Regions from separate parts of the Actinobacillus porcitonsillarum genome, predicted to be linked through region 1. Evidence: riboswitches for the same ligand, from Rfam matches in the RefSeq annotation. Region 1 holds a riboswitch; the other holds the start of a gene.
The links. Region 1 has a riboswitch for lysine ahead of DDU33_RS09615 (Na+/H+ antiporter NhaC family protein). Riboswitches for the same ligand answer to the same signal wherever they lie in the genome.

Region 1 (7,103 bases):
ATAAGCACTTAAATCAATCCAACCCAGATAGGTTGCTTCAGAAATTTGATATTTTGCTTTGGGTAAATGTTGTTTCAAATACTCTCCAACAAATTCAAAATTTTTGTCAAGGTAGGCTTGTAATGCAATGAGCCAATTTTCCCCTTCTTCATAAGCAGCTTGTGCCGCCGCAATACTTAATGGATTATCAAAATTATAATGTCTATTTAACCAAATCTGTTTTAGTGTTTCGCTACGAATAATGATGTTTGAAATCATTAAACCCGCCATATTAAATGTCTTACTTGGCGCCATTGCGGTAATTAAACGTTCATAATCAGGCATAATTTTGCCTAAAGGAATATGTTTACGTCCTGTTCTAAGTAAGTCACAATGAATTTCGTCTGAAATTACCCAGAGATTATATTTTTGAATAATTTCAGCTAATTTGTTTAATTCCTCTTGTGTCCAAATACGTCCACTTGGATTATGAGGATTACATAAAATTAATAGTGTAGTTTTAGGATCAGAGGCTTTTTGTTCTAAATCATCAAAATTTATACGATAAAAACCTTCTTCATTAATCAAATCGGAATATACAGCTTGTTTTGCAGAATGGTCAGCTGCGTATTGGAAGTAAGCATAAGAAGGTGTTAGAAATAGCACTTTTTCATCGTCTTTACAGATGTAATCAACTAGCTCAAAGAGTGCCGGAATAATGCCATTTGACATCACTAAGTCTTTTTTACTAAAACTCCAGTCGTATCGACGCTTACACCAGTTGACGAAAGCCTGATAATAGCTGTCCTCATATACTCTTGTATAACCTAAAATACGTTTATCCAGTCGCTTTTTAATTCCATTGATAATGACATCCGGTGTAGCAAATTCCATATCAGCTACCCACATTCGGATAAATTCCTCATCTTTATAAGGGAAGATCATTGAGTCATCTGCTTTGAATATATAAGAGCGAAATCCATCGGTATTTAAGGCATTCGTATGACAGCGATCGATAATTTCATCAAAATTATACATAGTTATTCCTCCAGTGATTTTTGATAATAATCGATTCTATTTTAGAAACAGAATATGAGCTGTCAAATTGAATAAATTTTCTTTTAAAGAAAAAATAGAAGTAAAAATTTTATTTTAAAGAAATAAATTGCTTGAAATTTGGTCTTTTGACAGGATAAACTTAAAAAAATATAGCTAACTAAGTTATTTTTATCTTTATAGGAAAAATGATGAATATTAATCAAGAAGTAGGACAGCTTATTCGACTTGCTAGGAAAAAGCGAGGATTGACGCTCAATGATTTTTCTAAACTGATTTATAAAAATCCCTCCACTATTTCTAAATATGAAAAGGGAGAAATTATTATTGATATTCCGACGATATACGCTATTTCTAAAGCACTGGATGTTGAAATTGATCAACTTTTGGTACGTCCTCACAAGGAACTTCGTTTCAATTTAGCCACACAGGTTCCCGCTTTCTTTTTAGGTTTATCACAATTTTACGCGTACTTTTATGATGGTCGTAATAACTCTATCGTGCCTTGTGTGATTGATTTAATTAGCCAGCAAGCTGTGAATCAGTTTAAAGTTATGATGTATATGAATTATAAGGATTTTTATCAGTACAAAAAATGTGAAAATATTTATTCCGGATATATGGAGCATTTTGATGCGGTAACAAATATTGCCTTATCTAACCAGCATATGCCAATGGAAAAGGCAAGTATTCAAATCTTAGCTTCTCAACTTGATGCCGATAGGAAATGGGGATTATGGAATGGTTTTTCTACACGTCCAATGATGCCTGTTGCAACCAAAATGCTTTTTTCACAAAGTAGGCTGGTACAAGACGAGGAGTTGATTACACAACTAAAAATTTCAAAAGAAGACATTAAACTATGTCGTTTGTACAATATGTTTATTGTGATTTAACCTATATATTTTTCTATATGAGCAGAATGAAGGATTGTACAATTCTTTGTTTTTTGTATGTTTTACAAAAGTTACCGCACTTTTATCTCTATATTTTTTTATCTCTATACTTTTTCTCGCCTATGCCCAATATTATGGTTCAACAGATATCTGTGAAGATAAGTGCTCAACGGCATTAATTTTATCCACAATAAACTGACCCTCTTGTCCTTGTTCTTGGTTGTAATGCACTACATTAATGGCGGTGTTTAAAATGGATTTTCATTGTGCTTTTTGTTCTTGTTGGCACTGGCTTTTAAATGGGTACTGTCGGTAAACAGATATTTGCCACCCACCAAGCCTTTTTCCATCGATTGCCACACGATACAGGTAAAAATACGCTCAAATACATCCCTACCATTAAAACGACGAATGCGATTTTGGCTTAATATGCTGGCATCAATCACTTTTTCCGTTAAGTACATCCCTAAAAACCAACGATAAGCCACATTGACCTCAATCTCTTTCACCAATTGGTGTTCGCTTTTAATGCCAAAGAGATAGCCCAACAGCATAATTTTAAACAAACGCACAGGGTCAACGGCAGGACGACCGTTATCTTGGCAATAAAGATGGGCAACCTCATCACGGATAAATTCAAAATCAATGGCTTTGGCGACCTTGCGAACAAGATGGTCTTTGGAAACCAGTTGCTCAAGACTTATCATCTCGAGTTCATATTGAGGAGAATGGGGATTTTTAAGCATAGGCATTTCCTTTTTTCGATATGCCTATTAGATCAAACCTCTAGAGAGATGTCTAGAGGTTTGTCAGCGGTCTGAACCTCTCCAAATGGAGAGGTTTTGTCTATTATACTTTTTTAGTTCAAATCTTTTTTCTCTACGCTAATGTAAGGAATCCGTAAAACACGGTTTTTTAATTTCCATGCAGTTCCAGCATCAGCTGGTTTGCCATTAGCTAAATTCTCAGCAAAAGCCATAATCGCTTGACTTTGTGCCATCCAATCATTTCTTACCGTTCCGGCAAGTTTTCCTTGTTGAATTAAGGTAAGCGCTTCAGGTGTTGCATCTACACCATAAATAGGTAATGTTTTACCTTGTTCAAGCGTTGCTTCAACCGCTCCAATTGCCATTGCATCGTTATTCGCAATAATGACTTCAATACGGTTGTGATCTGTTTTAAGCCATGCAGCTACTTTTTCTTTCGCAATATGTTTTCGCCAATATGCTGGCTCTAATGCTAATTGTTCTGCGGTAACCCCTAACTTTTTAAATTCATTCATTACCGCTTTTGTCCGAATTTCAGCATCGGGATGAAAATCTTCCCCTTTTAGCAAAGCATATTGAATTTTGCCATCGTGATTTAAATCATAATGTGGGTTCTCTTTCCATTGTTTTGCGATCATTTGAGCCTGCAATCTTCCTGCTTCTTCCGGTAAAGCCCCCACATAATAGGCTTTATTATAGCTGGCTATTGCTTTTTCCCCTGGATCTCGATTAAAGAAAATAACGGGAACATTTTTTTCTTTTGCTTTACCTAATACGGTATCCCATGCGTGAGGATAAACGAGATTTACCGCTAAAACATTTATTCTCTGTTTGAGTAATCCTTCTACTTGATTATTTTGAACAAATTGAGAATTCTGAGAATCATTAAACAATAATTGAAGATGATGAGAAATTGCTTTATTTGACATTTCCTTTTTCATCAATTGTATAAAGTCATCGCCATGATGATAAAAGGTTATGCCGACACGAGTCTCTGCATATCCAGACACTGAAAAACCTAATCCCATCGCCACAACTAAAGGTTTGAAATAACTTGTTTTCATTTTAATTCTCCTAATCCTACACAAGTTTTGTAGAATGGGATCATAGTACTCCTCTTGGAGTAAAAATGATGTGAGCTTGTTCACATTTCTCAATATTTTTAAAATAAAAAGCGGTAAATACTTAACTTTGCAAAATAAAGAAAAATATTTACCGCTTGATCAAACGACAACTTTAATCTGTTTTTCTCGCTTTAAATACGAAAATTAAAATCGCCATGACAATTGCCGTTGTTACAAAACCAAATAGACCAGATTCCGTAAAACCGAGAACTAAGTAGCCAGCAATAGATGCACATGCCACTAGTAATGCATACGGGAGTTGCGAGATAACGTGATCCATATGATTACATTGCGCACCTGTTGAAGATAAAATCGTGGTATCTGATACAGGAGAACAGTGATCTCCACAAACGGCTCCCGCCATTACCGCAGATAAGCATGGAATAATTAAATTAGGATCTGAGTTTACCGCCATTGAAGCTCCAATCGGTAACATAATACCAAATGTTCCCCAGCTTGTTCCCGTTGAAAATGCCATAACAGAAGCTAAAACAAATAAAATTGCAGGTAAAAAGGCTGGATTGATATTACCTGCAACAAGGCTAGATAAATACTTCCCTGTTTGCATGTCGCTCACCACACCATTGATAGTCCAGGCGAAGAAAAGAATCAAAATCGCACCAGACATCATTTTAGCGCCTAAACCATAAGATTTAACGTATTCAGCGACAGATAAACTACGATTTAATGCCAAGCAAATTGTTAATACGATTAAGCTTAATACGCTACCTGTTACAAGAGAAATCCCTACGGTTGTATTTTCAAAAGCACCTAATACACTAAATTCCGTACCATTTGCAGCTAAAGCATCTCCGCCTGTTTTTAGCATCATTGCGACAGTACCAATAATCAACGCAATAATAGGTAAAATCAGATGAGAAACTTTCCCTTTACTTTCGATAATCTCATCCTCAACTTCTTCTTGATGAGATGCATGACGCTCAAATCGAGCCATTGAACCAATATCAAAACTAAAATAAGCAACGAAAAATACCATGACAATAGAAAAAATGGCATAGAAGTTCATTGAACTCATGGTAATAAATGCGCCTAATGGTGTATATCCGGCAATAGCGTGGGTTGTTAATAAACCGGCAACGAGTGTGATGATATATGCACCCCAACTTGAAATCGGCATCATGACACACATAGGCGCTGCGGTAGAATCCAATATATAAGCCAATTTTGCTCGTGAAACTTTAAATTTATCTGTTACCGGGCGAGCAATTGCACCAACTGCTAAGCTATGGAAATAATCATCAATAAACGTTACGAAAACTAAACAAGCTGCAACTAATTTTGCACCACGTTTACCTTTTATTTTAGTTTGAGCCCAATTTGCAAAGGCTTGATTAGCGCCAGATGCACTAAGCAATGAAGTTAATACGCCAAGTAAAACTAAAAAGAGAATAATACTGATATTATTCGCATTAAATCCCTCATCGCCACCTTTATAAATCAGAGAAATAACACTATTTTTTAAGTAAATAAGCGCACCAATAACATCTCCACCTGAAAGCATTAATGCCCCAACTAAAATACCAACGCTTAATGAAATCAGTACACGGCGAGTCATAATGGCAAGCATGAGAGCCAATAACGCCGGTACAACAGACCAAAATGATGCTGAATAATCGACAAGATTCATAAAACCTCTAAAGTTATTTTTGATAAAAGATATTGTAAAAATAAGATCTACTGAAATGATTCACACAAAGAGGTAAATTACAAGGAAGGGGATTGGATAAAGAATATGTCTAAACGAACCCTAACCTAACTCACAGTAGCACTCCGCAAACTTATTTAAATGTCTTTCATTTAAATTAAGTATCACGACAGTGTCGTCCCTTTCGATAACGACCCCAACCAATTAAGATGACGCTTAATTGATTTCGGCAGATACGCCTTTCTTTTTTCCTCATCGTTTTCCACTCAGAAAAAGTACTTATCGGACCTGCGCCTCTACAATTTGTAGGATTGCAGCTAGAGTACATGAAATCAAGGACTTAAACAAGAGTATTTTTATAAAATAGCCTTTTACCTTAAATCATTTTTGATTTTTATTATTTACCCTCCAAATATATTAGGGTAATATAATAGATATTGTTTAATATAAAAAACAAAAGCTAAATATTTGTTACTTATTTTTTATAGAGGAACTAATGATGTCTGATGCATTAAAAACATTATCTAATATTCGTAGCTTACGTGTTATTGCACGAGAAACATCTCTAGAACAATTAGAAAGTTTACAAGAAAAGCTCGCAATTGTTATTGAAGAAAAGCGTGAAGAGTTAAAAAATCAAGAATTAGAACAAGCTAAATTCTTAGAAGGTTTAAATAAATATAAAGAAATGCTTGCTCAAGACGGCATTTCAGCGGAAGAACTTGTTGCATTACTAGGTGGACAAGTTGAGAAAAAAGTACGTAAAGCCATAGCTCCTCGCCCAGCAAAGTATAAATTTATTGATGCCAACGGCAATGAAAAAACATGGACAGGCCAAGGTCGTACACCGCGTGAATTAGTGGGCAAAAACCTCGCTGATTTTGAGATCTAAATTATTATAAAACATAAAGAGAACCTTTATTGGTTCTCTTTTCTATTTTTTAGGAAGTATAATCATGATCGAAACAAAAATTTTATTAACGGAATGCCCTGATAGTACAGGGCTTGTCGCCAAAATCACGAATATTTGTTACAAACATCAACTTAATATTTTAAAAAATAGTGAATTTGTTGAAAACGAAACCAAACGTTTTTTTATGCGTACTGAATTAGAAGGTATTTTTAATGATCAAACCTTATTAGCCGATCTTCAATTTACCTTACCAGAAGGCTCTTCTTATCAACTAAAACCTAAAGCGCGTAAACGCATTGTTATTCTTGTTACAAAAGAAGCACACTGTTTAGGCGATATTCTCATGAAAACATATTATGGTGGTTTGGATGTCGAAATTGCTGCCGTAGTAGGGAATCATGATTCTTTACGCCAACTTACCGAACGTTTTGATGTCCCGTTCTATTTAGTCAGTCATGAAGGATTAACACGTGTTGAGCACGATAAGCTTTTAGCAGAAAAAATTGATCAATATAATCCTGATTATATTGTTCTTGCCAAATATATGCGTGTATTAAATCCGGAATTTGTGGCTCGCTACCCTAACCGTGTTGTTAATATTCATCATTCATTTTTACCCGCATTTATTGGTGCTAAACCTTATCAAAGAGCTTATGAGCGAGGCGTAAAAATTATCGGAGCCACCGCACATTTTATCAATAA
Region 2 (7,103 bases), 400 kb from region 1:
ACCTTGCGATAATGCAAAATCGCTGCTGATGTTAATCCGTCTAAATTCAATTTGAGTTGGTAAGTTAATGCACGGATTTTGGCATTTGGATCAAACTCTCCACAATGATAATGCCAAAAACGGTTGGCTTGATAATTTTCAGTGTTGGGAATTTCATCCAAATTATCATCAAGCCAAGAGGGTTTGTTTTTGCCCATTATTCCTTTATCCGCTCTTACATCTCGAATAAATGCAAACAACAATTCACGCTGTAATTCAGACATAAACGGTAAATCAATAAATTTTGCATTATTCGTTTTACCTTTCTTAAAAGACTCTGAAACATTCACTTTCATTTTTATACTCCAAAAATAAAAGCTCGGATTTCTTCATCCGTTGAATTTTCATCAAACGAAATCGCATTTGGACTATCCACTCTCGATAATAACACACGATCTGCCTCTTTCTTGTACTCATAGCTTTCATACAAGCGGTGCAATTTGTGGAAATTTTTGCTAAATAACGCTAAATTTTCGTCTAGCTCAGCCAATTTTCCACGATACTGCTGTGTTTCTTCCAAGAGTTTAATGGTGTTCTCAAAGCGTTGCGATAAATCAGGCACGCTGTCAAAAAAACGCACATCGGCATAAGCTAAACGATAGAACATTTCGATTGTGCCATTTGCCATTAAAATTGCACTGGCAATATGTGCAAAATCTTCTTCTGTCGCAAGGTTAAGCGTAACCGTTTGTTGAGATTGGTATTTTTCTACTGAATAGTCTGCCGGCATAAATGCTAAAGCTGATGCCAGCGTAAAACTAATTGGATCGACTAACATTCTATACTCCTATTGAGCATTGTTTTCTGTCTTTGGGCTAAATACGCTTTAGCCATCATATTACAAGTTAAAGTATGAAGCAAATAGATAAAACCGCACCCGAAAGTGCGGTTGGGTATTACCTTGATTTTGTGGTGTTTAGGCCTTGCATTTCACGCCATTGATTTAAAAGAGTACGCTGTACTACATCCATTTTTTGGTTATAGACTTTTAAACGTGCCTCATATACATTGGCGTTTATTGTCCCGCTTCGAAGTTGTCTGGTTAGTTTAGATTTCTCTTTTGTGGTATTAGCCATAAGCTTCTCATTACGCTCATGCCATTTCACAATTTTAAGCTTCTCTGCATCTAACCACCCTTCTAACTTACCACGCTCTTTACGAGAGTTATATTCGTTTGCAAGCGTTTGTGCTTCTTCACTTGCCTCATAGTAACGGCTTTGAATTGCAAACTCATTCGTTGTGCCAATCAATTGGTTTAAGAATGGGGTGCGAGTTCGTCTGCCAAGTTGTTCACGATTTGGATTTTCAATAAAAATCGTTTGTAGTTCTTTCAATGAGCCAAGCATTGAACCATACCCATCAAGGAGGTTTTTAATCTGTTCTGGGTGCATATCAATACCTAATACATCGTTTAATTCAACAGCAACATCTTTCCAAAATTGTGCGGTTGTTGATTTGGATTGTTCCGATTTTAATTTATCATCACGCACAAAATTAGTGGTGATTTGGCTACCAAATGCTGAACGATTTAACACATTTTGCATTAAAGGTTGCAGAATTGTTGGTGTTGCTGTTAAGGCAAGTTTTTCTAATGGAAATTTTGCAGCCGAAATTTCACTAGGGGAAATCGGTGCAAAGGTTCTCATGGAATGCACAAACATATTGGTTGCGGCTTCCGACATTGAAATATCTGCCATTCCTGCTTTCACGATATTCACAGAGAAATTCCATGCCATTTGTGGCATACCAAAACCCACAGGGATTTTGAAGTATTTGTCTAGGCCCAATGGGAGTGGAATATAACGTGTAATATCGCCAAGCTGATCCATTTTATTACCGCCCTCATCGTCATCATCTAACGCTCGTAATGCAGCATAAAGTGGCATCATTACCGCCATATATCACTTTGGGTTCACAATGGCGTATCTTATTTTCATATAGATAAACCAAAGACAATTAACTTTGGTTTTTTAATGAGACATGCTCTATGGAGCAAGGCAAAAGAATTGAGTAAGAAAGAAGATAAATTATCAGAATTATTAAAAAGTATTGAGTTGAAGGAAATTAAATGAACCGACTTATCCAACAAATCAAGCAATGGGCTGAAGACCGCAACCTGATTAAAGGCTCAGCGCCACAAAAACAACTCTTCAAATTTGCCGAAGAGCTAGGCGAACTCTTCGCAGGACACAACAAAAAGGACAAAGAACTGATTAAAGACAGCATTGGCGACTGTTTTGTCGCGCTAACCATTTTAAGCGCCCAATTTGGTTATCACTGCTTAGATAATGACATTCTTGAAGCCTACGAATGCTACCAATTCCCTCCCGAGAAATTTTCCGGCACCACAAATTTAAATTTTCTCTTAAGCTGGGCAGGAAACCTCGCCAGTGCTTTAGAATACGAAGAAATAGCCGAACCTTTTGAACTTATTGGATTGTTGGCTTATAACTTAATGCATTACGCCTACGGTGCAGGATTTGATTTCTACGATTGCGTAAAACACGCCTACGACCAAATCAAAGACCGCAAGGGAAAAATGATAGATGGTGTGTTTGTTAAAGAGGAAGATTTATGACCGAAGCCATCAGCGTAAACCACCGCACTTTCCAAACGCTCGCCATACAGTCATTACGCTACTGTATGGGGCGTAGAACCTTTGCTGTGATAGATTGCGTGGAGTTTATCCGTGAACATTGGCAAGACCTTACCAAACACGCCAAAGCCATCATCATTCGAGATCTAGACGAAGCATTGCAATCCCACGAAGACGACCTAAAAGCCAGCAAAGAATTTTGCTACTTGGGCGATGAGTGCGATTACCGAACGTGGAAAACCCTAAGAGAATGGATCAACACACAACCTAGCTTTCGCTAGGTTTTTTATTGGAGGAAATATGGAAAATTTATCCTTTTCACAGAAAGGCGAAAAAGAAGCCTTAAACTCAATTAGAATGATGGCACTTGCTAATTTAACCGAAGATAGCGTATTACTTCTAACAGTTGAAGATGTTGCCATCATGGCACAGCGTGATCGTTCTGTTATTGATAAAAAGATAGTAAAGCTTCCTTCATTTCCTAAACCTGTATCAATAGACCCAAATAACCCCAACCCTCGCCCACGTTATGTTGCTGGAGAAGTTGTTCGTTGGTTTAGAGCAAATTCAAAACGCTTTAAATAAATTATTGCCCTTCAACAAAATTGTGATAAGCTATTCAAACGGAGTAAAATCCGTAACCTTTAAAATTAACCGTTACGCCAAAATTACGCATTTTTAGCGTAACTTATTGATTTTAAAGCAAGAGAGGTGCAACATTCAGGTAAGCTAATCTAAGGCAACTAGGGCTGATTGAGGATTAGACGATGGGAGTGATTGCCGAGGTGTGAATTCACTAGACTGGAATGAACATCGGCTAGGTTAGGTTGAATCCTACTAGCTGTCATTTAAAACACTTTTGTTTTAAATGGAGTGCTCTGATTGAATGGTACCAACCGACTAATCTACTCAATTTCCTTTCCGAATCCACTACAACCACATTTTTTATTATCTTTTTAGGGAAATCTTATGTCTAAACTTTCTGTGGCTAAATTTGGTGGTACCAGCGTTGCAAATTTTGACGCTATGACATTATGTGCAAACATTGTAACAACAGATCCAAATACACGTGTTGTCGTATTATCTGCTTCAGCAGGTGTAACAAACTATTTAGTGGAATTAGCAAACGGCTGTGATAAAACTCGCCGTACTGAAATTCTCGAAGCGGTTAAAACCATTCAATACAACATTATTGATAAACTTCAAGAACAAGCACAAATCCGTGCAGAAATTGATACCTTATTGAATCATATTACTGCGTTAGCAGAATCAGCAAGCTTAGCGACATCGGATGCGCTTACTGATGAGCTTATCTCGCACGGTGAAATGATGTCTACTAAAATCTTTACTCAGCTTTGCGTAGAACGCGGTTATCCTGCCGTATGGGTTGATGTTCGTGATATTGTGGCTACGGATAGTCAATATGGAAAAGCTGTACCGAATGACGAAAAAACAAAATCACAAGCTGACGCCATTTTAAAACCACTTCTTTCAGCTGGCAAAGTAGCGATTACTCAAGGATTTATTGGTCGTAACGATGAAGGAAAAACAACAACGTTAGGACGCGGTGGTTCTGACTACTCTGCTGCACTCTTAGCCGAAGTTCTTAATGCTGATGATGTCCTCATTTGGACCGATGTGCCAGGGATCTACACAACAGATCCTCGTGTTGTACCAAATGCTCAACGTATTGATACCATGGCATTTAATGAAGCGGCTGAAATGGCAACCTTTGGTGCGAAAGTTTTACACCCGGCAACCTTATTACCTGCTGTGCGTAGCAACATTCCTGTTTATGTTGGTTCAAGCAAGGCACCGGAACAAGGCGGTACTTGGGTAACACGTGATCCACAACCACGCCCAACATTCCGTGCGATTGCTTTACGCCGTAATCAAACACTTTTAACGCTATCAAGTCTTTCGATGCTTCATGCAAAAGGCTTTTTAGCTAAAGTCTTCACGATTCTTGCAAAACACAATATTTCTGTGGATGTCATTACAACATCTGAAGTGAGCATTGCGGTAACTTTAGATAAAACGGGTTCTGCTTCATCCGGCGCTGATATGTTATCTCAAGCATTACTTGATGAGTTGAATGAACATTGCCACGTACAAGTTGAGAATGATTTAGCACTTGTCGCTATCATTGGTAACAATTTACATACGCAGGCTGGTGTAGCAAAACAATTATTCCATCACTTAGAAGGCTTTAATATTCGTTTAATTAGCTATGGTGCAAGCACAAATAACGTGTGTACATTAGTGAAAAACCAAGAAGCTGATGATATTGTTCGTGCTTTACATGCAGGGTTGTTTGAATAGATAGGACAAGCGGTCAAAATAGGGAAAGAAATAACTATTTTGACCGCTATATTTTAACCTCCGGCAAGTTTAACCTTAAAGCCTTTTTGTTCTAGTAACTGTTTAAGTAAATCTCGATTATCGCCTTGTATTTCTATCATCCCATCTTTAACGGAACCACCAACACCACTACGCTTTTTTAGTTCTGCGGCAAGCAGTTTTAATTCGGCATCTTCAAGATCTAACCCTGTAATAATGCAAACCCCTTTTCCTTTTCGACCGCTTGTTTGACGTTGAATACGAACAATGCCATCCCCTTTAGGTCGTTCAATCTTCTCTTTTTCGGGTTTAATACGCCCCGTTTCCGTAGAATAAACTAAAGTCATATATCTCTCTCAAAATAAAATCCCCTCATGAGAGGGGATATTAAAGCGTCATTATTATGCGATACTCGCATTAATGAATTTTAACACCGCCAAAGGATCTTTCGCCTGTGTAATTGGTCTGCCAATCACTAAGAAATCAGAACCTGTTTCAATTGCTTGTTTTGGTGTCATTACACGGCGTTGATCGCCAAAATCACTACCTTCCGGACGAATACCTGGGGTAATGAGTTTGAAGTCCTTACCGCAATGTGTACGTAATACTTCAACTTCTTGTGGAGAACATACTACGCCATCGCAGCCTGCACGTTGAGCTAAATGTGCTAAACGAATAACTTGTTCCATTGGAGAAGTATTAATACCAATTTGCAATAAGTCTAAATCTTCCATACTTGTTAATACGGTTACTGCAATCAATAACGGTGCATCTTTCCCATACGGTTCTAAAATTTTCTTCGCTTCTTCCATCATTGCCAAACCGCCTGAAGCATGTAAATCTACCATCCATACACCAAGATCTGCAGCTGAACGAACAGCACGAGCCACTGTATTAGGGATATCGTGATATTTTAAATCAAGAAAAACATCAAATTTACGCTCATGAAGTTGTTTTACAAAAGTGGTTCCTAACGTTGTAAACATTTCTTTCCCCACTTTTAAACGACAAAGCGAAGGATCAACTTGATCTACAAATGCTAGGGCCTCACGTTCGGTTTCGTAATCTAATGCAACGATAACTTTATTATTCATATGGAACTCCGATGATTTTAAATTGTTGTGTCAATACTATGAATAGGTTTAATTTTTTCCCACTGCCGGCAAGATGGGCAATACCAATTTAAACGGTAACTTTGATAGCCACAGTTTAAACAACGATACTTGAATCCTTTTTTTATCTGCTCGCCAACCATATTATGAAGCAAAATGAGACTCTCTTTTCCACTTCCTTCTTCAGCTTCATTGATTTGGTAATGAATAAAACGATGGAATGTCAATAAATGAGGATATTGTCTTACCTGTTGGTAAAGTTTTGATTGTGCAGCAGAAACGCCATCTTTTTCCTCAATCAATTGCGTGAGTGCTAAATCCACACCAGCATTATGTTTTACTTGATTCGCTCGGATCAAGAAAATTTCATATCCGCCAAGATCTTTTAATGTTAAATAACAAGTGCGTATTTTATCGAGCACTTCACCTATATAATCCGAATCCTGTATCAAGACTTTTTCATAGTAATCCGCAGCCGTTCTAAAACGTTGATTTTCGAGATGGTAATCACCTAACATCATTGAGGCTCGAGCGCATTGTGGGAAATGTTCTAAAGCCTTCTCCAAAAGCGATAAAAATGCATTTTGATCTTCATTTTTAACCGCTTGAGCATATTCACAATAATAATGAGCAAGCGGTATGCGATCTGTTTCCGGCGCTATTTTTAATAATTTTTCGGACACGTTAATCGCTTTCTTCCATTCTTTGGTTTTTTGATAAATTTCCATCAATTGAGAAAGTGAATTCACCGCAAATTCTGGTTCATCTAACAAAAGAATATAGTAATTTTCTGCCCGATCATAAAAACCTGCCGCCATAAAATCTTTCGCAAGTTGCTGCTTGGCAAGTAATTTTTGTTCAATAGAATAATCTGGACTTGAATCTAACGCCTGGTGAATCCGTAATGCACGATCAACTTCGCCCCTCGAGCGAAAGAGATTTCCAAGCGTTAATTCTGCTTCAAATTGAGATTCGGTTGCGATTTGATTTTCCGACTCTTGCTTTTGCAACATAGA

Region 2: linked by a shared signal. The riboswitch ahead of lysC (lysine-sensitive aspartokinase 3) and the one ahead of DDU33_RS09615 (Na+/H+ antiporter NhaC family protein) in region 1 are both predicted to bind lysine.

Annotation. Positions count from the first base shown of each region.
Region 1 is NZ_CP029206.1:1,987,372-1,994,474, forward strand. It holds gene DDU33_RS09595 (MalY/PatB family protein) at 1-1,017, opposite strand, end outside; gene DDU33_RS09600 (helix-turn-helix domain-containing protein) at 1,227-1,931, shown strand; partial or broken gene DDU33_RS09605 (transposase) at 2,192-2,677, opposite strand; gene DDU33_RS09610 (substrate-binding domain-containing protein) at 2,791-3,762, opposite strand; gene DDU33_RS09615 (Na+/H+ antiporter NhaC family protein) at 3,935-5,470, opposite strand; lysine riboswitch at 5,599-5,795, opposite strand; gene DDU33_RS09620 (H-NS family histone-like protein) at 5,988-6,380, shown strand; gene purU (formyltetrahydrofolate deformylase) at 6,445-7,103, shown strand, end outside.
Region 2 is NZ_CP029206.1:1,588,935-1,596,037, reverse strand. It holds gene DDU33_RS07640 (hypothetical protein) at 1-335, opposite strand, end outside; gene DDU33_RS07635 (hypothetical protein) at 338-817, opposite strand; gene DDU33_RS07630 (LPD38 domain-containing protein) at 936-1,937, opposite strand; gene DDU33_RS07625 (MazG-like family protein) at 2,108-2,617, shown strand; gene DDU33_RS07620 (preprotein translocase subunit SecG) at 2,614-2,916, shown strand; gene DDU33_RS07615 (hypothetical protein) at 2,936-3,220, shown strand; lysine riboswitch at 3,334-3,522, shown strand; gene lysC (lysine-sensitive aspartokinase 3) at 3,605-4,957, shown strand; gene yciH (stress response translation initiation inhibitor YciH) at 5,011-5,322, opposite strand; gene pyrF (orotidine-5'-phosphate decarboxylase) at 5,377-6,069, opposite strand; gene lapB (lipopolysaccharide assembly protein LapB) at 6,087-7,103, opposite strand, start outside.